DNA from 3 places in the Streptomyces sp. NPDC088124 genome. Region 2 is predicted to be linked to each of the others. Evidence: riboswitches for the same ligand, from Rfam matches in the RefSeq annotation. Region 2 holds a riboswitch; each other region holds the start of a gene.
What was found. Region 2 has a riboswitch for S-adenosylmethionine ahead of AB0P17_RS11755 (putative leader peptide). Riboswitches for the same ligand answer to the same signal wherever they lie in the genome.

Region 1: another riboswitch for S-adenosylmethionine. It lies ahead of thrC (threonine synthase); the one in region 2 lies ahead of AB0P17_RS11755 (putative leader peptide).
Region 3: another riboswitch for S-adenosylmethionine. It lies ahead of AB0P17_RS01960 (aminotransferase class V-fold PLP-dependent enzyme); the one in region 2 lies ahead of AB0P17_RS11755 (putative leader peptide).

What each region holds. Positions count from the first base shown of each region.
Region 1 covers NZ_JBFBJB010000040.1:49,028-56,209, reverse strand. The annotation lists gene otsB (trehalose-phosphatase) at 25-867, shown strand; gene AB0P17_RS29165 (trehalose-6-phosphate synthase) at 876-2,438, opposite strand; gene AB0P17_RS29160 (hypothetical protein) at 2,590-2,748, opposite strand; gene AB0P17_RS29155 (glucosyl-3-phosphoglycerate synthase) at 2,793-3,749, opposite strand; SAM riboswitch class I at 3,975-4,102, shown strand; gene thrC (threonine synthase) at 4,120-5,412, shown strand; gene AB0P17_RS29145 (MoaD/ThiS family protein) at 5,509-5,784, shown strand; gene AB0P17_RS29140 (cold-shock protein) at 6,144-6,347, shown strand; gene groL (chaperonin GroEL) at 6,773-7,182, shown strand, end outside.
Region 2 covers NZ_JBFBJB010000011.1:157,126-164,307, reverse strand. The annotation lists gene AB0P17_RS11780 (sugar ABC transporter permease) at 1-155, opposite strand, end outside; gene AB0P17_RS11775 (sugar ABC transporter substrate-binding protein) at 152-1,378, opposite strand; gene AB0P17_RS11770 (GntR family transcriptional regulator) at 1,612-2,367, shown strand; gene AB0P17_RS11765 (LLM class flavin-dependent oxidoreductase) at 2,805-3,869, shown strand; gene AB0P17_RS11760 (glutathione S-transferase C-terminal domain-containing protein) at 3,914-4,696, opposite strand; gene AB0P17_RS11755 (putative leader peptide) at 4,808-4,873, opposite strand; SAM riboswitch class IV at 4,910-5,017, opposite strand; gene AB0P17_RS11750 (putative leader peptide) at 5,534-5,650, shown strand; gene AB0P17_RS11745 (LLM class flavin-dependent oxidoreductase) at 5,725-6,939, shown strand; gene AB0P17_RS11740 (NtaA/DmoA family FMN-dependent monooxygenase) at 6,960-7,182, shown strand, end outside.
Region 3 covers NZ_JBFBJB010000002.1:134,922-142,103, forward strand. The annotation lists gene AB0P17_RS01945 (NYN domain-containing protein) at 1-479, opposite strand, end outside; gene AB0P17_RS01950 (hypothetical protein) at 517-768, opposite strand; gene AB0P17_RS01955 (Lrp/AsnC ligand binding domain-containing protein) at 983-1,264, shown strand; gene AB0P17_RS01960 (aminotransferase class V-fold PLP-dependent enzyme) at 1,363-2,787, opposite strand; SAM riboswitch class IV at 3,009-3,126, opposite strand; gene trpD (anthranilate phosphoribosyltransferase) at 3,319-4,383, opposite strand; gene AB0P17_RS01970 (ubiquinol-cytochrome c reductase cytochrome b subunit) at 4,612-6,255, opposite strand; gene AB0P17_RS01975 (Rieske 2Fe-2S domain-containing protein) at 6,252-7,182, opposite strand, start outside.

The sequences.
Region 1 (7,182 bases), on a different contig from region 2:
GGCCGACGTGGATAAGGTCGGAGCATGGGCAGCCACTCGTACTCCCTGCCGCAGCCGACCACCCCCGCCGGCGCCGACGGCCTGGCCGCGCTCCTCGCCCGGCCCGGCGGAGCCGTCGTCGCGCTCGACTTCGACGGCACCCTCGCCGACATCGTCCCCGACCCCGAACAGGCCCGCGCCCACGAGCGCGCGCTCCCCGCCCTCGCCGCCCTCGCGCCGCGCGTCGCCTCCGTCGCGGTGGTCACCGGCCGCCCCGCCGAGGTCGCGGTACGGTACGGCGGCTTCGCCGGGGTGCCAGGGCTGGAACACCTCGTCGTCCTCGGCCACTACGGCGCCGAGCGCTGGGACGCCGTCTCCGGTACGGTCCACGCCCCCGCCCCGCACGAGGGCGTCGCGGCGGTACGCGCCGAACTCCCCGGCTTCCTCGAACAGTTCAGCGCCTGGCGCGGCACCTGGATCGAGGAGAAGGGCCGGGCGGTCGCCGTCCACACCCGCCGCGCCACCGACCCCCGGGCGGCCTTCGAGGCGCTGCGCGACCCCCTCGCCGAACTCGCCGCGCGCCACGGCCTGATCGTCGAACCGGGCCGCATGGTCCTGGAGCTGCGCCCGCCGGGCGTCGACAAGGGCGTGGCGCTGCTGGAGTACGTCCGCGAGGTCGGCGCCGAGACCGTCCTGTACGCGGGCGACGACCTGGGCGACCTGCCGGCCTACGCGGCCGTCGAGAAGCTCCGCTCGGAGGGCCACCCGGGCCTGCTGGTCGCCAGCGGCACCGAAGTCCCCGAACTGGCCGAACGGGCCGACCTCGTCCTCCCGGGCCCGGCCGCCCTGGCGGACTTCCTGGCCGCTCTGGTTCCGGCCATGGGCTGAGAGGGGCCTCAGGCCCGCAGCGCCTCCAGCTGGTCCAGGAACCAGCGCTGCGGCGGCAGTGCCGTCGCCGCCGCGGCCAGGCGCTTGGCGCGGTCCGCTCGGTCGGCGGCGGGCATGGTCAGGGCCTCGTGGAGGGCGTCGGCCGTCGCGCCGATGTCGTACGGGTTCACCACCAGCGCGTCCTCGCCCAGCTCCGCGCAGGCGCCCGCCTCCCGGGAGAGGACCAGCGCGCAGGCGCGCTCCGAGAGGACGGGGATCTCCTTCGCGACCAGGTTCATGCCGTCGCGGATGGGGTTGACCAGCGCCACGTCGGCCAGGCGGTACGCGGCCAGGGAGCGGGCGAAGTCGTCGAGGACGTGCAGCACGACCGGGGTCCAGCCGGGCGTGCCCAGCTCCGCGTTGACCGCGTCGGCGGTCCGCCGGACCTCCGCCGTGTAGTCGCGGTAGACCGCCAGGTCCTGCCGGGAGGGGTACGCGAAGGCGACGTGGACCACGCGCTCGCGCCATTCAGGGTGGTCGAGCAGGAACTGCCGGTAGGCGAGCAGGCCCCGGACGATGTTCTTGGACAGCTCCGTACGGTCCACCCGGACGATCGTCTTCCGGTCGGCCCCGTCCGCCGTCCTGCCGATCTGTTCGCGCAGGGTCACCATCCGCTCGGCCACGTCCGGGCGGTGCGCCCGCTCGCGCAGGAAGTCGCCGTCCGCGCCCAGGCCGTGGACCGCGAGGTAGGTCCGGCCGTCCGCCGGGCCGTCACCGGCGCGCGGGCAGGTGAGGTACGGCGGCCCGCCGTCCACGGCGCCGTCGTCCGGCCAGTGCGCCGTCAGCCCGCGCCCCGCCAGCACGGCGCGGGCGCACTCCTTGAACGCCCCCGCCCACCGCCGGGTGAGGAAGCCCAGCCGGTCGGCGCCGAGCAGGCCCAGCAGCAGCCGTTCCGCGATGTCGTCGGGCAGCAGCCGGAAGTACTCCGGCGGCGCCCACGGCGTGTGCGAGAAGTGCCCGATCCTGAGGTCGGGGCGGAGCGCCCGGAGCATCCCCGGGACCAGCGCCAGGTGGTAGTCCTGCACGAGGACCGCCGCGCCCTCTGCCGCCTCCTGCGCCAGCGCCTCGGCGAAGGCGCGGTTGTACGTCTCGTACGCCGCCCACCGCTCGCGGAACTCCGGGCCGAAGGACGGCTCCAGGGGGGTCTGGTAGAGCATGTGGTGGACGAACCAGAGCGTGGAGTTGGCGACGTCGTTGTACGCGGCGGCGTACACCTCGGGCTCGATGCCCAGCATCCGTACCCGCTGCCCGCCCGTGTCGGCCGGGTCGAGGCGGCCCTCCGTGCGCCGCACGGCCTCCCGGTCGCCCTCGCCGAGCGCCGCGCACACCCAGATGGCGTCGTCGTCCGAGCCGATGGCCGACAGCCCCGACACCAGTCCGCCGCCGCCGCGCCGGGCCTCCAGCGTCCCGTCGTCGTGCCGTGTGTACGAGACGGGGCCGCGGTTGGAGGCCACGAGGACACGGGCGGGCGCGGGGGTGCCGGTGGCGGCCGGCTCGGAGGGTCCGGAAGCTTCTGACGGCTCGGTAACCATGTCGCGAAACCTAGCCCGTCCCGGAAACGCTCAAACGTACGGCTCGTGTGACATCCCCGGCCCCGGGAGCCCCTTCCACCCGGAGGCCGCCCGGATGCCGACCGGAGACCGCTCGGAGGCTGCCCCTCCGGGGGGTTGTCCGGCGGGCTCTCTAGTCGCGCCGGCCGCGCGCGGCGGCCAGCGCGACCACCGCCGCGGCCGTCAGCGCGAACGTCATCCCGCCCAGCAGCCACAGCCGCTCGGCCGTGGTGCCGACCTGCGCCAGCACCACCCAGGTCAGTTCCGAAGCCCCCGAAAACGTGCGATTCATTTCCATGAGGGAGCAATCTAGGCAAATAGTGCGATGATCCGACGCTACGCCGCGCGTCCGGCCGTGTACTCCGCGATCTCCCGCATCGGCGGCCGCTCCTCCGTGTCCACCGGGTGTGTCCGCGGTACGAAGCCGTCCTCGCCCCGCTCGAACTGCGTCAGCCGCGGCCGTACGAGATGGCCCCGCTGGAGCCGCAGCTGCGCCGTGCGGTAGATCGCCGCGGCCATCCGCCCCAGCGCCCGGTCGTCCTGGTGGCGGTGGAGCCGTACACCCACGTCCACCTGGGCCAGCGCGTCGAGCCCCACCGTGTGCAGCGCGTCCACCAGCAGGCCCAGCTCCACGCCGTACCCCACCGGGAACGGCAGCCGCTCCAGCAGCGAGCGGCGCGCCGCGTACTCCCCGCCCAGCGGCTGGACGAAGCCCGCCAGCCGGGGCCAGTGCAGGTTGAGCAGCGGGCGCGCCACCAGCTCGGTCACCCGCCCGCCCTGGCCGGCCTCCGGCGCCGGCCCCTGGCGCAGCGGGCGGTCGTACATCGCCTTCACGAACTGCACCTCGGGCTCGGTGAGCAGCGGGCCCACGATCCCCGAGACGAAATCCGGCGAGAACTCCCGCAGATCGGCGTCGACGAAGCACACGATGTCACCGCGCGTCACCAGCAGCGACCGCCACAGCACCTCGCCCTTGCCGGGCAGCGCGGGCAGCCGCGGCAGGATCGTGTCCCGGTGGACGACCCGCGCGCCCGCCGCCGCGGCGACCTCGGCCGTACGGTCGGCGGAGCCGGAGTCGATCACCACCAGCTCGTCGACCAGCCGCACCCGCTCCATCAGCTCGCGCCGGATGACGGCGACTATCGCGCCGACCGTCTCCTGCTCGTCGAGCGCCGGCAGGACCACGCTCACCGTGGCGCCGCGCGCCGCCTTCGCCGCCAGGAGCCGGTCGAGCGTACGGTCCCCCGCCGACCAGGAACGCCTGGTCAGCCAGTGCTCCACCTCTTCCAGCACGTTCGGTACTCCCTGCGCGCGTTCTCGGTCAGGTACGTGATGTCTCATGGCTCGTACGTCGGCACGCACGTTGGCGCACATGCCGCAACGTGATCCATCTCGCGGTGCGGACGACTATCTCAACCCTCCGCCCCTTCGGTTACAGTCTTGAACAACGTGAATGACCACGGCATGCCGGGGTCAGGACGTGAACAAACGCACCGGACCAAGGCTCCGGCGCCATAGCGCTCATCCAGAGGGACTGAGGGAACGGCCCGTTGAAGTCCCGGCAACCCTCCCGCCGACCATGAGGTCACGGTGGGGAAGGTGCCAATTCCGTCTCGTGGCGAAGTACGTCGCGAGGAAGATGAGGAGAAAGGGCCTCGCCATCATGGCTGTGCAGACCGTCCGGAGCGGTACCGACGCGACCGTCGACCTCGGACCCGCCGCCGCACTCTCGTGCCGCGAATGCGGAGAGCGTTTCGACCTCGGCCCCATCTTCGCCTGCGCGAGCTGTTTCGGGCCGCTCGAAGTCGCGTACGACCTGCCGAGCGGCGGCCCCGAAGAGCTGAAGAAGCGCATCGCCGAGGGCCCGGACAACATCTGGCGGTACGCGCCGCTGCTGCCGGTCCCCGCGGACGTCGCCTCGAAGCCCAGCCTCAACCCCGGTTTCACCAAGCTGGTCAAGGCCGACAACCTCGCCCGTGAGCTGGGGATCACCGGCTCGCTCCACATCAAGGACGACTCCGGCAACCCGACGCACTCCTTCAAGGACCGCGTCGTCGCCATCGCCGTCGAGGCCGCGCGCGCCTTCGGCTTCACCACCCTCTCCTGCTCCTCCACCGGCAACCTCGCGGGCGCCGTCGGCGCCGCCGCGGCCCGCGCCGGTTTCCGCTCCTGCGTCTTCATCCCGCACGACCTGGAGCAGGGCAAGGTCGTCATGGCCGCGGTGTACGGCGGCGAGCTGGTCGGCATCGAGGGCAACTACGACGACGTCAACCGCTTCTGCTCCGAGCTCATCGGCGACCCGCTGGGCGAGGGCTGGGGCTTCGTCAACGTCAACCTGCGGCCGTACTACGGAGAGGGCTCCAAGACCCTCGCGTACGAGATCTGCGAGCAGCTCGGCTGGCGGCTGCCGGACCAGATCGTCATCCCGATCGCCTCGGGATCGCAGCTCACGAAGATCGACAAGGGGCTCCAGGAGCTGATCAGGCTGGGTCTCGTCGAGGACCGCCCCTACAAGATCTTCGGCGCCCAGGCCGAGGGCTGCTCGCCGGTCTCCACCGCCTTCAAGGCCGGCCACGACGTCGTACGGCCGCAGAAGCCGGACACCATCGCCAAGTCCCTGGCGATCGGCAACCCGGCCGACGGCCCGTACGTCCTGGACATCGCCCGGCGCACCGGCGGCGCGGTGGAGGACGTGAACGACGAGCAGATCGTCGACGCGATCAAGCTGCTGGCGCGCACCGAGGGCATCTTCGCCGAGACCGCGGGCGGGGTGACCGTCGGCGTGACGAAGAAGCTCATCGAGACCGGCGTCCTCGACCCGGCCCTCACCACGGTCGTCCTCAACACCGGTGACGGGCTCAAGACGCTGGACGCCGTGGCGCCGACGACCGGTCCGACGGCGACGATCCGCCCGAGTCTCGACGCGTTCCGCGAAGCCGGTCTTGCCGCGAGCTGATCACGCGGCCAAGCTGACCCCGCTGACGAACCGATGATCCGTCAGGCCGACCACCGACCACCGACTCCGACTTCGACTTCGCAGAAAGGTCCCATCATGAGCGTCAAGGTCCGTATCCCCACCATCCTCCGCACCTACACCGCCGGCCAGGCCGAAGTCCCCGCGGAGGGCGCGAACCTCTCCGAGGTCATCCAGTCCCTGGAGACGAGCCACCCGGGCATCGCCGCGCGTGTCCTGGACGACGACGGCAAGCTGCGCCGCTTCGTGAACGTGTACGTGAACGACGACGACGTCCGCTTCGAGCAGGGCCTGGAGACCGCCACCCCGGCGGGCGCGGGCATCTCCATCATCCCGGCGGTCGCCGGAGGCTGACGCCGCCGCGCTCCGTAAGGGAAACGGTCCTCTCCGCGACAGAAGCGGAGGGGACCGTTCTACATGGTTGAGCACGGTAGAGTGTGGGAACGCCCCGCCGTCGCCCGCTCCGAACGCGAGCGAGAACGCGACAACATGAGGGCAAAGTCCTGGCGCCGTATGTGGTGTACGTACCCTTTGCCCGGCCCGACTTGCCCCGGAACGCAGTGGATTCAGCACTATGCGTGTTCGGCCAGGCCCAGATTTCTCGTCCGATTGACCTGTTGCAGAGGGCAGTTGGGCAGATACATTCAGCCGCGGTCGACGCGTTCCGGCGCGAAGTGTGGCCCCGTCCAAGGGCCAGTAATAGGGGAGTTGGCATGGCTCAGGGCACCGTCAAGTGGTTCAACGCGGAGAAGGGCTACGGCTTCATCGCGGTCGACGGTGGTGCGGATGTATTCGTCCACTACAGCGCGATCCAGATGGACGGTTACCGCACCCTTGAAGAAGGTCAGCGAGTGGAGTTCGAGATCTCGCAGGGCCAGAAGGGTCCGCAGGCGGACATGGTCAAGCTCGCCGTCTGATCCCGGCGCGATCGGCCACCGACGCACTCACGTACGCGGTCAGTACGCACTCTGCACCCACTCACGCATGAGGGGCCCGCATCCCGCACCGGGATACGGGCCCCTCACGCGTGTCCGCTCGGCTCCGGGTGCGAAGTCCTCAGGTGCTCGCGCCCACCCGTCGCCCGGCCGCCACCCCACAACGACGCCCTGCGGGCGCTTGCACTCTCATGGGTCGAGTGCTAATTATTGGCGTTAGCACTCTGCGAGTGAGAGTGACAACTTAAGGACCGGGTCGGTGAGGCCCGAAGAGTCGGTGGGGCAAGGAACCAGCGGCTCTCAGGCCGTCCGTCGCGGGCGCCAGCGCGGTCCGGAGCAATCCTTCCCCAAGCTCTCAACTGCGTTCGAGCAGGGGAGACCCCATCCGTCCGGGAGGACCACTTCACATGGCCAAGATCATCGCGTTCGACGAGGAGGCACGGCGCGGTCTCGAGCGCGGGATGAACCAGCTCGCCGACGCCGTCAAGGTCACCCTTGGTCCCAAGGGCCGCAACGTCGTCCTCGAGAAGAAGTGGGGCGCCCCCACGATCACCAACGATGGTGTGTCCATCGCCAAGGAGATCGAGCTCGAGGACCCGTACGAGAAGATCGGCGCCGAGCTGGTCAAGGAAGTCGCCAAGAAGACGGACGACGTCGCCGGTGACGGTACGACCACCGCGACCGTCCTCGCCCAGGCGCTCGTCCGCGAGGGCCTGCGCAACGTGGCGGCCGGCGCCAACCCGATGGCCCTCAAGCGCGGCATCGAGAAGGCCGTCGAGGCCGTCTCCGGCGCCCTGCTGGAGCAGGCCAAGGACGT
Region 2 (7,182 bases):
AGCCCGGTACCGCCGTCGGAGACGACCCGCGCGATCGTCGTGACGACGGGTATCACCATGAGGACGGCGGTGACGATCGCGGCCGGGAGTATCAGGGCGACCGGGCGGGTCCGGTGCCGTCTGCGCACCGGCTCCGTCGCCGTGGTGCCGGTCATCGCGTCACCAGCCGCTGGACCCGGGCGGCGCCCTCGGCCGGCGTGGTACGTCCCAGCGCGACCTCCTGGATCGTGTCGTGCACCGTTTGGACGGCCGCGGTCCAGCGGGGGTCGTTGGGGGCCGGAACGGAGTGGCGGGCGAGCTGCTCCGCGTACGGCCGCCGCTCCGCGGTGGTCAACTTCGCGTCGGTGGACGCGCTGGTCCGCGCGGGGAAGGTCACCGTCAGCTCCGCCATGTTCTCCGGTCGCGCGAGAAAACCGACGAGTTGCCGCGCCGCTTCCTGGTGCCGCGCGGCCTTGGGGATGAGGTAGCCCCAGCCGACCCCTTGCGCCGTCCCCGGCCCGTCCGGTCCGGGCAGCAACGCCGTCGCGACGGGCGCGCCCTGGTCGACCGCGGTGTCCACATCGAACACACCCGCGGGATACATCGCGACGCGCCCCTGGAGAAACAGCTCGCGGATACCCGTGTTGTCGAGCTCGAACGAACTCTTGCCGGCCCATCCCTCGCGGATCGAACCGCCGACCAGCTTCAGTGCCGCCTCGGCCGACGCTTCGGTGAAGCGGGGCGCGCCATCGGTGATCTCCGTACCGCCGGAGACGGCGAAATCGAGGAAGCGCAGTGTCAGGTCATTGGGATCGCCCTGCATCGGCCACGCGGTTCCCACCACGTCGCCCCGGGTGAGGCGCTTGGCGTCCCGCTCGAAATCCGCCCAGGTGCGCGGCGGGGAGTCGATACCGGCCGCCGCGAACAGGCGGGGGTTGTAGATCAGGGCGTTGGTCGCCCACCGGTACGGCACGGCGTACGTACCGCCGTCGAAGGTGAGCGAGTCGACGAGCCCCGGTGCGAAGTCGCCGGCCGGCATGCTCGGGCCGTACAGATCGCTGACACTGGCGAGCTGCCCCTTGCCGGCGTAGCTGCGCACGCGGGACAGCGACTCGGTGATGACATCGGGCGCGTTGCCCGAGTCGAGCGCGACGGAGGTACGGTTCGCCACCGTGTCGCCGGTGGTCTGCACCAGCTCGACCGTGAGGCCGGGATGCTGCTGTTCGAACTCCCTGACGAGCCCGGTCGCCTTCTCGTAGTCCCAGTCGGGCACCCACCAGGCAACGGTGTTGTCGCGCGCCCCGCTCTCCGCGACGTTGTAGGCGGTCGTGCCGGCGAGGGTGAGAACCGCCGCGGCGACCACGCCCATGAAGATCCGGGTCCGAGGCATCATTGCCATCTTCGCTCCGTTGATCGAGTACTCCCTGCTCGGCTTATCGTGTATCCTGTCATTACAGGATGTCAAGCACTCTTCCTGGAGGGGACCGGCTCCCGGGCCAAGCTAGGATCTGGTCCCAGCGGGCAGTGGGCAGCGGGTGCTCTCAACAGGCAAGGGGATGCGGAGACATGAGCGGGGAGACCGAGACCGCCTGAAGCTTCGGCCCGGCCCGGCTCACCACAACCAGGGAACCCATGAGCATTTCATCGTCGATCGACCGGCGCTCGGACGTACCGTTCTACTCGCAGCTGAAGCGATTGCTGCGGGAGGACATCGCGGCACGAGGCCTGGAACCCGGTGACCGCCTGCCCGGGGACCACGAACTCTGCGACAGGTATCAGGTTTCCCGCACCGTGGTGCGCCAGGCGCTCCTGGAACTCGAACACGAGGGCGTGGTCCGCCGGGAAAAGGGCCGCGGCACATTCGTCGGCGACCCGCGGACGTCGCACGGGTTCGGCGGTGCGCTGATCGGCACGTTCGAGGACATCCAGAGCAACGCGGGTGAGCAGCACTCCCGTACGCTGTTCCGCGGCATCGTCGCCGCCACACCGCAGGTCGCGCGTGATCTCGCCGTGGCCGAGGGAGCGGACGTCGTCGAGATACGGCGCGTCCGCGAGGTGGACGGCGTTCCGTGGGCCTTCACCCGCACCTTCCTTCCCGTCGACGTCGGGCAGCCGTTGCTCGACATCGAGCTGGAGGACGTCTCGCTCTTCGGTGTCCTGGAACGGCGGTTCGGAATCCGGTTCGAGCGCGCCCGGCGGTCGGTGGAGGCGGACGTGGCGAACGAGACGGTCGCGTCGGCCCTCGACTGCGCGCCGGGAGCGGCGGTCCTGGTGATGCGGAGCGTCTCCTTCGACCAGGCCGGCCGGCCGATAGAACGGTTCACCGGTTTCCATCGCGGCGACCGCAGCCGCCTGAACGTCGAGGTGTTCCACTCCGCGGATCGCTGATCCGGAGGCCGGGCGGACCGTGCCGTCGTCCGCCGCCCGGTCGTCGTCCGCCGCTCACGCCGGGGACAGAAGCGACGGGCCGCGATCCGGTGAGGGCGAGGCCAAAGGCGCGCGTTGACATTCCTGTCGATCGCGCGGAGACTCCCTCACATGTATGAGGTCCCGTTGCTCACCCGCGAGCGCTGTGTCGACCTCGTCCGCGTGTCCAGCGCACGGTGTTGACCCTCCGGTCCACCTCGCGCCACGCCACCTCACCCTCCGACGTCCGGGGCCGGCACGGCCGTGGAGCGGTGGCCGGTTCGCGTCGCTGAACGGCGCGCACCGCGTACACCCCGGCCGACGAGGCCGCCACGGCCCCGCCCTTCCTCCGGCGTCCCGAGTCCCTCACCGGGCCGTGCCCGCAGCTTCGCGGTGCGGGCCGAGCAGAGATCGGAGTCATGATGGGTCCGGAATTCCTCTGGTACATCCCCAACACCGTCGAACCGGGCCACCGCGGTGACGACAGGGCGACCGGCTGGGGATCCGTCGAGTACTCCACCGACCTGGCCAGGACGGCGGAGGCGCACGGGTGGGGCGGCGCGCTCCTGGGCACCGGGTGGGGGCGGCCGGACACCTTCACCCTGGCCACCGCGCTGGCAGCCAGGACCGAGACCTTCAAACCCCTGATCGCGGTCCGCCCCGGGTACTGGCAGCCGGCCCACTTCGCCGCCGCGGCGGCCACGCTCGACCAGCTCAGCCGCGGCCGGGTGCTGGTCAACATCGTCAGCGGGCTCGACCAGCCCGCCGCCTACGGCGACCCGCACAGTGACCCCGCGGGGCGGTACGCCCGCACGCGGGAGTTCCTGCGTCTCGTACGGCGCCTGTGGACCGAGGAGGACGTGACGTTCGACGGCGAGTACTTCCGGGTCGGCCGGTCCACGGTCGCGCCACGCCCGTACGCCACCGGCACGCGGGCGCATCCCACGCTCTACTTCGGTGGCGCCTCCGAGGCCGCCGAACGGGTGTCGGCGGCGGAGGCGGACGTTCAGCTCTTCTGGGGCGAACCGCTCGACGGCGTCGCCGAACGCATCGCCCGGCTGAAGGCGTTGAGCGAGGAGGTGGGCCGCAGGCACCCGCCTCTCCAGTTCGGCCTGCGGATCACCACGGTGGTGCGTGACACCACGGAGGAGGCCTGGCGGGCCGCCGAGGAGAAGGTCGCGCGGACGGCCCGGAGCGCGGGGGAGACCGCCTGGACGGAGAACGGCAGGACCGCCGCAGGACAGCAGAGGCTTCTCGACCTCGCGGCACGGGGCGAGGTCCTCGACACCTGCCTGTACACCACCCCCGGCACCGTCGGCGGCAAAGGGGCGGCGACCACCTGGCTGGTCGGCTCCGCCGCCGACGTGGCCACGGCGCTGGACAACTACCGCGCGCTGGGCGTCACCCACTTCGTCCTCTCCGACACCCCGTACCAGCAGGAGACCGCAAGGGTCGGAGACCAACTGCTGCCCAGGCTGCGCTGACCGTCATGGACGGCACGACGGCCGGCGCGGCGCCGCGCCCGCCCTCACGCCGCGTCGGGCACCGCCCCGGTCCTGTCCCGGAAGGCGGGGTGATCGGCGAGGCGGCGTACGTACGCCCCGAGCCGGGGGTACGAGCTGAGAGTGCCGGCCGGGCCGAGGTGGACGAGCGCCACCCACAGGTCCACGTCCGCGGCCGTCAGGGTGTCGCCCAACGCGTGGCTGCCCGAGGCGAGCCGGCGGTCCAGCAGGTCGAGTGCCGCCGACCGCTCCGAAGGCCGTCCGGCCGGCGTGACGTCCTGGTCCAGCAGGTCGCGCAGTGCGTCGATCTCCGGGGCGAGACCGGGCGGGTTGAGGGCGCGGTGACGCGCTCCGTCGCGGCCCGGGAGCAGGCCCCCGAGGTCGCGGAGGATGGCCGGGGTCTCGTTGCTGACGATGCGTCCGCTCCAGCGGTCGCGCAGCGCGGGCACGGTCAGCGGCCCGTCGTAGTGGTGCACCGTTGCCTCGTACGCGCCACGCAGCGAGGCGAAGGCCTCGGGCGTCCCGGCGGGACGGGTCAGGAGCGTGGTGGCGACCGACTCGCCGAGGCCGAGCAGGTCGAGGGTGATCGAGACACGCAGCGAGCGGGGACACCCCGCGCAGAGGTAGAGATCGTAGCGGTGTGGTGCCGGGTAGAAGCCGCCGGCCAGGCCGACGCCGATCCTGCTGTGGAAACGGTGCGGTCGGGGGGAGGCCGCGGCCACCCTGGGGCGAAGTGCGGACGCGGACGGAGCCGGGGGACGACCGCCGGCCATGGCCGTGCCGGGGCCGCGCGAAATTGTCTCGGGCATGACTCTCCCTTGGGGAACGAGGAAGCCACCGCCGCCTTGTGGGCACCGGCGGCCGAATACGGAGCGACCGCGCTTCCCGCACCGGTCCGGATCGCACGGACCAACGGCGGATCAGTAAGCGCTGGAGACACGCAACAGGTCGATGTGCAGGCGCCTCGTCAAGCCGTTCCTCGGCATTGCCACCCGTCTCACCTCCGGGGCCCGCGAGACGCGGGACCGCGCTTGCCCCGCCGCGTCGGCGGGACCCGGTCGTCACCCGGAGCACCCCGTCGCGGTGGAAGGGTTGCCTGTCGGCGGGCCGGGGCCGATGACCACATGAGCGGGCGGAACCCGCGCCGTGGGCGCTGACAATCGTGACCGTCCACATCAGTCTCGGTGCCCTCCGTGACGGCGTCAAGGAAGCCGGGTGCGCGATCTCACCTGATGGGCAGCCGCGTTGACATTCTTTTCGGGGCGCGCCTACCGTGCGGCGCACAACGGGAGCCCCCAGGGCCGGAGAAGTGATGGTGACAGCGATGTACGGAGCTGACAGGACGGCCGCACGGCGGCACCCGCTCCGCGCGGACCGCTCCGACGGCCTGCCGCGCGTCAACAGCGCGCCGTGTCCCGCACCTTGTCCCGCCCTCTGCCACTGTCCCGCCCTCTGCCACGACTGACGGTTTTCCCCGTCCCCGACGACCACCGCTGTCGCGGACCGGACGGACAGGAAGCCGGACAGCGGAATGAAAGCCACAGCCGCGTTGTTGCGCCTGCTGACCAGTGAGCGGCGCGCCCCCAGGACAGCCGCGAGCGTGAGGCCGGCCGGGCCGCCGGGCCGGAAAGGTGGAGGTGAGGCACATGCGTCCCGTGTCCCGTCACCGCGCCGTGGCCCCCGCCCCGCCCCGCCGTCTGCACCTGTACTCCCGGACGCACATCGACCTGCTCCGCGTGGCCGGCGCGCTCTGTCGCCCCTGACCTGTTGCCCTCGCAGCCGCACCCCTCGTACGGGGACCGGCTCCCCGTACGGCTGATCAGGAAGGCGTCTCCCGATGTCCTCGTCACCCTCCCCGCTGCACCTCGCCGTCGCCCTCGACGGCGCCGGCTGGCACCCGGCCGCCTGGCGCGAGCCGGTCTCCCGCCCCCGTGAACTGCTTGACCCCGCCTACTGGACCGACCTCGTCACCGAGGCCGAGCACGGCCTGCTCGACTTCGTGACCATCGAGGACGCCCTCGGCCTCCAGTCCTCGTCCCTCACCGAACCCGACGGCCGCACCGACCAGGTACGCGGCCGCCTGGACGCCGTCCTCATCGCCGCGCGGGTCGCCCCGCTGACCCGCCACATCGGTGTGGTGCCGACGGTCGTGGCCACGCACACCGAGCCGTTCCACATCTCCAAGGCGATCGCCACCCTCGACTACGTGAGCACCGGCCGCGCCGGCCTGCGCGTACAGATCTCGGCACGCCGGAACGAGGCCGCGCACTTCGGACGCCGTACGGTCCCGCCGCTCCGCGGCGAGGAGTACGCCACGCCCGCCGGGCACGAAGCCCTGTCCGACGCCTTCGACGAGGCCGCCGACCACGTCGAGGTGGTGCGCCGGCTCTGGGACAGCTGGGAGGACGACGCGGAGATCCGGGACGCCGCCACCGGCCGCTTCATCGACCGCGACAAACTCCACTACATCGACTTCGAGGGCAGGCACTTCGCCGTCAAGGGCCCCTCGATCACCCCCCGCCCGCCCCAGGGGCAGCCCATCGTCAGCGCCCTCGCCCACGCCACCATCCCCTACCGGCTGGTGGCCCGGGCCGCCGACATCGGCTACGTCACCCCGCACGACGCCGCTCAGGCCCGCGCCGTCGTCGACGAGATCCGCGCCGAGCAGACGGCCGCGGGCCGCGCCGACGAACCCCTCCACATCTTCGGCGACCTGCTGGTCTTCCTCGACGACGCCCCCGCCGAGGCCGTGGCCCGCCGGGAACGCCTGGACGCCCTCGCGGGACAGCCGTACACCGGCGACGCCCCGGTCTTCACCGGAACCCCCGCCGGGCTCGCCGATCTGCTCCAGGAACTGCAGTCGTCGGGACTGTCCGGCTTCCGGCTGCGCCCCGCCGTCGTCGGGCACGACCTCCCGGCGATCACCCGGGGCCTGGTCCCCGAACTCCAGCGCCGGGGCGCCTTCCGCCGCGCGTACGAGGCCGGCACCCTGCGCGGGCTGCTCGGGCTCGCCCGCCCCGCCAACCGCTACGCCGCCGCCCCGGCCGTCTGAGCCCGAAGGAGCCTCCTCCCGTGAGCCAACCGCTCAAGCAGATCCACCTCGCGGCCCACTTCCCCGGCGTCAACAACACCACCGTGTGGAGCGCCCCCGAGGCCGGCAGCCATATCGAGTTCAGCTCCTTCGCGCACTTCGCGCGAACCGCCGAACGCGCCAAGTTCGACTTCCTGTTCCTCGCCGAAGGGCTGCGACTGCGTGAACAGGGCGGAAAAATATACGACTTGGACGTCGTCGGCC
Region 3 (7,182 bases), on a different contig from region 2:
GCGCGCAGCCGCTCCAGCTCACGCCGGGTCTCCTCATCGGCGCGCTCGGCGTCGGCGCGCTGCGCCTCCTCACCGGCGGCGGCGACCAGTTTCACCCATCCGGGCGGTCTGAGCACATACGCGGCGGCCGCTACGTCGACGGGGTCGGCCGCGGCGGGCGGCGACCCGGACTGCAGGGCGGCGGCCAGCTCCGGCTGGGCCTGGCCGATCCGCTCGCCGATGCGCTGCCGGAACAGGGGGTCGCTCTCCAGCGCGGCGGCCATCGCATTGCCCGCGAATTTCGCACGCCTGTTCGGAGTGAAGCGCGCGTACTGCCGCAGCTGGGCGGGCAGCTCGGTGACGGTCAGCCCGCCGAAGGCGTCCGAGACGAGCGCGACGACCCGGCGTCGTACGCCGTCGGGGAGCGGGCGGTCGAGCGCCTCCGCGGCGCCACCGCCGGCCGCACCGGCCGGCTCAGCACCGCTCGCGGGCTGCTCCACGATCCGTCACCCCATCCACCCCTTACGGGCGGTTCCCTCAGGAACCGGCACCCGGCCTGTCCACCAGCTCGATCTGATCCACGGCGTTGCACCAGCGGCAGCGCACCGACTCGATGGTCTCACTGACCACCTCACGCTCCTCGACCGTCGGCTCCCCGGCCAGGTCCAGATGGACGTACTCGACGACCTTGGACGAGCGCGTCACATCGAACCTGGTCAGATTGCCGCACAAGGTACAGCGCCACCGGGTGGAGGCCGTGGGCTGCGGAACCGTCGGAAGTGCTGCCATCGTGGCGTCCCCTCGCTCTTCATTTCCATCGTCCCTAAGCGGTGCCCCGCGATGCGGCGTCGAACCGCGGACGGCACCCGGCAACCCTACGGCCTCACGGCTCTCCCCCGGCGCCACGGGCTTCGAAGCGGGCTCTCTCCTCGCCTGGGTGCGGTACGGGCGTACCGATAGAGTGAGGGGTCCAGTCGGCGGCCACCGAGGGAGAACGCCAACCGTGATCACCGCGATCGTGCTCATCAAGACCAGCGTGGACCGTATCCCCGAGATCGCCGAGGCGATCTCCGCTCTGGACAACGTCAGCGAGGTCTTCTCCGTGACCGGGCAGTACGACCTGATCGCCATGGTCCGGGTCGCCAAACACGACGACCTGGCGGATGTGATCCCCGGCCGGATCAGCAAGATCGCCGGCGTCGAGGCCACGGACACGCACGTCGCGTTCCGTACGTACTCCCAGCACGACCTGGAGGCGGCCTTCGCGATCGGACTCGACGCGTAGACCGCCTCGGACAGGCAGGGCAGACACGGCAGGCGGGGCGGGCGCGACGGGAGCCGCCCGCCGACGGCCCGCCGGGGGCCTCCGGGTGAGGTACGGAGCTATGCGGCCGCGCCGTCCCGGTCCGGGACGCAACGGCCTTCCTCCGTACGGTAGTTCCACCGCGCGCCGTCGCTCACCAGCTCCCGCACCGCGCGCACGAAGCGCTCCACGTGCTCGTCCGGCGTCCCCGCGCCGAAGCTGACCCGGATCGCGTTGAGCGAGCGCTCACCCGGCTCGGCCTCCGGGGCGCCGCACTCCCCCGGGTCCTGCGGGTCGCTGCCCAGCAGCGTCCTGACCAGCGGGTGGGCGCAGAACAGACCGTCCCGTACGCCGATGCCGTACTCGGCGGAGAGCGCGGCGGCGAAGTGCGAGCTGTTCCACCCCTCCACCACGAACGACAGGACGCCGACCCGCGGCGCGTCGTCGCCGAAGAGCGAGAGCACCTGGACCTCGGGCACCGTCGCCAGTCCCGCGCGCACCTCGGCGACCAGCCGCTGCTCCCGGGCGGCCAGCGCGTCGAACCCCGCCTCGGTGAGCGCCTGGCAGGCGGAGGCGATCGCGTAGACGCCGATGACGTTGGGCGAGCCGGCCTCGTGGCGGGCGGCCGTGGCGTGCCAGTCGACGTCCACCCCGCCGTCGGCACGGCGCGCCACCTTGCGGCTGGCGCCGCCGCCCGCGAGATACGGCTCGGCGTCCTGGAGCCAGTCGGCGCGGCCCGCGAGGACCCCGGAGCCGAACGGCGCGTACAGCTTGTGGCCGGAGAAGGCGACCCAGTCGACGCCGAGTTCCGCGATGTCCACGGCGTGGTGCGGGACGAGCTGCGCGGCGTCGAGGACGATCCGGGCGCCGTGGGCGTGCGCGGCGGCGGTCAGCTCCCGTACGGGCCACAGCTCACCGGTCACGTTGGACGCGCCCGTCACGCAGACCAGCGCCGGCGCGCCCGGGTCGCGCTCGGCCAGCGCCCGCTCCAGGGTGGCGACGGCCTCGGCCGGGGTGCGCGGCGCGTTGAGGTAGGTGACCCGGGCGTCGCGCCAGGGCAGCAGCGAGGCGTGGTGCTCGGTCTCGAAGACGAAGACCTGGCAGCCGGCCGGCAGCACGGCCGCCAGCAGGTTGAGGGAGTCGGTGGTCGAGCGGGTGAAGACGACCTGGTCGTCGGCGCGGCAGCCGAGGAACTCCGCGACCGTGCGGCGGCTGTTCTCGAAGAGGTCGGTGGAGAGCTGCGAGAGGTAGCCGGCGCCGCGGTGGACGCTTCCGTAGTACGGGGCGTAGGCGGCGACGTCGTCCCACACCCGCTGGAGGGCCGGGGCGCTGGCGGCGTAGTCGAGGGCCGCGTACGTGACCTCGCCGCCGGTGACGAGCGGGACGGTCACATCGCGGCCGAGCACCGGGAGCGGTGCTCCACAGGCGGGGTCCTCGGACCCGGCGGAGGCAGCGGTGGCGGTGGTGGAGGCAGCGGAGGAGGAGGCGTTGGGGCGTGCGGACATGGCGTTGTCTCCCGGCGAGAAGAGTCGGAACAGCTTCAAGGACCCACACGGCGCCGTAACAGCATGACGGCATGACAGAGGTGGCGCCAGATGCGGATGTTGCCTCGACGCACGGAAGAGACCGTACGGAGGCGTGTGGAAGAAGGGGCGTAAGAGCCCTAACGCATTCGCTTGCTCACGAGACTGCTCCCTTGAGGACCAGGACCCCAAAGGTGAGAAGGGGTCCGCGCTTGCCGCGGACCTCGCTGCCCACGGCCTGGTCTTCACCCGGGGCACCCCGCCACGGACGGAGGGTTGCCGGACAGCGAGCCGGGGCCTTAATCGCTGTCACTCATGACCTTGGCCGAAAGTATCGCACGGCGGCCTGAACCCCCCAAGTGCTGTCCGCGATACGGGACGGGGCGCGGGGGCGGGGCAGGGCACGGGGCAGGGGACGGGCACGGGGCGGGCGCGAGCACCGCACGAGCACGGGCGGGCACAGGCAGGGGCCGGGACGCGCGCTCCGCGCCCCGGCCCCTCCCCTGCGTCCGGTCAGGCGTTGCTGGCCGCCACCCAGCGGGCCAGCGCGTCCCGCGCCGCGCCCGAGTCGATCGCCTCCGCGGCCCGCGCGATCCCCGCCGTGAGCTGGCTCTCCAGCGGCTCGCCCGTCAGGTCCAGCGCCACCAGCGCCGCCGCCGAGTTGAGCAGCACCGCGTCCCGTACGGGACCGGCCTCGCCCGCCAGCAGCCGGCGCGCGACATCGGCGTTGTACGAGGCGTCCGCGCCGCGCAGCGCCTCCACCGGGACCAGGTCCAGGCCGACATCGCGCGGGTCGAAGGGCTGCTCGGTCACCTTGCCGTCCCGCACGGTCCACACCCGGGAGGTCGCGGTGGTGGTCAGCTCGTCGAGCCCGTCGTCGCCGCGGAAGACCAGCGACGAGTTGCCCCGCTCGGCGAGGACCCCCGCGACGATGGGCGCCATCCGGATGTCCGCCACACCCACCGCCTGGGCTCTGACCCGGGCCGGGTTGGTGAGCGGGCCGAGGATGTTGAAGGTGGTCTGCGCGCCCAGTTCCTTGCGCGCCTTGGCCGCGTACCGCAACGCCGGGTGGAACTTGACCGCGAAGCAGAACGTGATGCCCGCTTCCTCCGCGACCTCGGCGACCCGCTCCGGTGTCAGCTCCAGATTGACGCCGAGCTTCTCCAGTACGTCCGAGGCACCGCTCGCGGAGGACGAGGCGCGGTTGCCGTGCTTGACGACCTTGGCGCCCGTGCCCGCCACGACGATCGCGGACATGGTGGAGATGTTGACGGTCTTGGCGAGATCGCCTCCGGTGCCGACGATGTCGACCGTACGGCCGGGCACCTCGATGGTGTGGGCGTGCGTGTACATGGCGCGGACCAGACCCGAGACCTCCTCGACCGTCTCGCCCTTCGCCCGCAGCGCCACCGCGAAGCCGGCGATCTGCGCGTCGGTGGCCTCGCCGCCCATGATGCGGTCCATGGCCCACGCCGTGTCGTCGGTGGTCAGGTTCTCGCCGCGCAGCAGGGGGTTCAGTACGCCCGGCCAGGTGCGGGCCGCCACGGTGTCGCCTCCGACAGGGGTCACAGCGCTCATGCTCGCTCCTGGGTGTCTGGGACGGCTGCGTGGGCCTCGTACGGTGTGACGGTGTACGGCCCGGCCGCAAGCCTATCGGCGTAGCCGGGCCCCGGTGGAAGAGTGCCCGTACTGCGGACGCGTGGGCGCGTACGACACCGCGGGGGGGCACGCCGAGGGCCCCGGCCGGCTCCCTGGGGAGACCGGGCCGGGGCCCTCGGTGGTGGCGACCTGTGTCAGGCCGGGCGATCAGTGGTGGCCGTGGCCGCTGGTGATCTCCTTGTACTCCTCCGCGGTGGGCTTGGGGAGCTGGTTGTTCTCGCCGTAGTAGCCCTTGCTCAGCTTGACCCTGAGCTTCTCGACGGGCGACACCTTGCGGCGTACCCCGTTCTCGTCGGTCTCGGGGCCCAGCTCGGCGGGCTGGTACTGCTCGTGCGCGGTCAGCTTGTGCAGGTCGCCCTGGTCCAGCGGGGTGTGGACCTCGATGAACTCACCGTGCGGCAGCCGCTTGATGACACCGGACTCGCGGCCGTGCAGCACCTTCTCGGCGTCGCGTCGCTGGAGACCGATGCAGATCCGCTTGGTGACGATGAAGGCGATGACCGGTCCGACGAAGAAGGCGATCCGGACGAACCAGGTGATCGCGTTGATCGACAGATGGAAGTGCGTCGCCCACAGGTCGTTACCGCCACCGACCAGCAGAATGAAGTACCAGGTCAGCCAGGCCACACCGAACGCGGTACGCGTCGGGGCGTTGCGCGGGCGGTCCAGGATGTGGTGCTCGCGCTTGTCCCCGGTGACCCAGGACTCGATGAACGGGTAGACCGCGATCGTGACCAGCACCAGCGGGAAGATGACCAGCGGGATGAAGACACCCAGGACGAGCGTGTGTCCCCACGCGTTGATCTCCCAGCCGGGCATCACACGGATGAGGCCTTCGGAGAAGCCCATGTACCAGTCGGGCTGGGCGCCGGTGGAGACCTGGTCGGGCCGGTACGGGCCGAGGGCCCAGATCGGGTTGATCGTGGCGATCGCGGAGACGATCGCGATGACCCCGAAGACCAGGAAGAAGAAGCCTCCGGCCTTGGCCATGTAGACCGGCAGCAGCGGCATGCCGACGACGTTGGTGTTCGTCTTGCCGGGGCCCGCGAACTGCGTGTGCTTGTGGTAGAAGACCAGGATCAGGTGGGCCACGACCAGACCCAGCATGATGCCGGGCAGCAGCAGGATGTGGACCGAGTAGAACCGGGCCACGAAGTCGCCGCCGGGGAACTCGCCGCCGAACAGGAACATCGACAGGTACGTTCCGACGACCGGCACCGACAGGACCGCGCCCTGCATGAACCGCACACCGGTACCGGAGAGCAGGTCGTCCGGGAGCGAGTAGCCGGTGAACCCGGTGAACATGCCCAGGACGAAGAGCAGGAAGCCGAACAGCCAGTTGACCTCGCGCGGCTTGCGGAAGGCGCCCGTGAAGAAGACGCGCATCATGTGGACCAGCATGGCCGCGAGGAAGATCAGCGCCGCCCAGTGGTGGATCTGCCGGATGAGCAGACCGCCGCGGACGTCGAAGCTGATGTCCAGCGTGGAGGCGAACGCCTCCGACATCATCACGCCCTGGAGCGGGACGTAACCGCCGTGGTACTCCACCTCGTTCATCGACGGGTGGAAGAACAGCGTCAGGTACACACCCGTGAGGATGATGATGATGAAGCTGTAGAGGCAGATCTCCCCGAGCATGAAGGACCAGTGGTCCGGGAAGATCTTCCGCATGTTGGCCTTGGCCAGGCTGTAGATGCCCAGCCGGCCGTCCGCCCAGTCGGCCACCCGCTCGCCCGCGGGCGCTTTACGGGCCTTGTCGTCCGTCGTGGCAGTGGTCGTCGTGGTACTCATCCGCGCTCCCAGAAGGCCGGGCCGACGGGCTCGGCGAAGTCGCCGAGTGCCTCAAGGTTGCCCTCCGCGTTCACGCCGATCCGCAGCTGCGGCAGGGCGTGACCGGCGGGGCCGAAGATGACGCGCGCGCCGTCGGAGAGGTCGAAGGTGGACTGGTGGCACGGGCAGAGCACGTGGTGCGTCTGCTGCTCGTACAGGCTGATCGGGCACCCGACGTGGGTGCAGATCTTCGAGAACGCCACGATCCCCTGGTGGGACCAGTCCAGTTCCTGCTTGTCCTTGATCTCGTCCGGCTGGATCCGGACGATCATCAGGGCGGCCTTGGCGATCTCCTTCTGGAACTCCTCGCTGTGCTGCTCCAGACCCTCGGGCATGGCGAAGGTCAGCGAGCCCGTGACGACGTCCTCGGGACGCAGCGGCTCCATCGTGTTCATGTTGATGAGCTGCTTGCCCTTGGCCCACAGGGTCGAGCGGAGCTTCTTCTCGGGCAGCGGACCGAGGTCGCGCAGGAGCACGACGCCGGAGAGCGGTACGAGCGCCAGCGCGCCGAACATCGTGTTGCGGATCAGCTTGCGCCGGCCGAAGCCCGACTCGGCCGCACCCGCGGCGAAGTCCTCCAGGACCTTCGCCTTGACCTCGGGCGGCGCCTCGATCGGGTGCCGGTCGTCGGCGATCTCCACGTCCGACATCAGCGTGCGGGCCCAGTGGACCGCGCCGGCGCCGATGGCGAACAGGGCGACACCGAGGGTCACACCCAGCGAGAAGTGCAGGATGCTGACGTGCCCGAACGGGAAGATGAAGACGCTCTTGTCGACCGGGAAGGCGACGAACGAGGCGATGAACGCGACCGTCGCCAGCATCGACAGCAGGAACAGGCCGGCGACGGTGCGCTCGGACCGCTTGGCCGCCCGCTCGTCGATGTCCTGG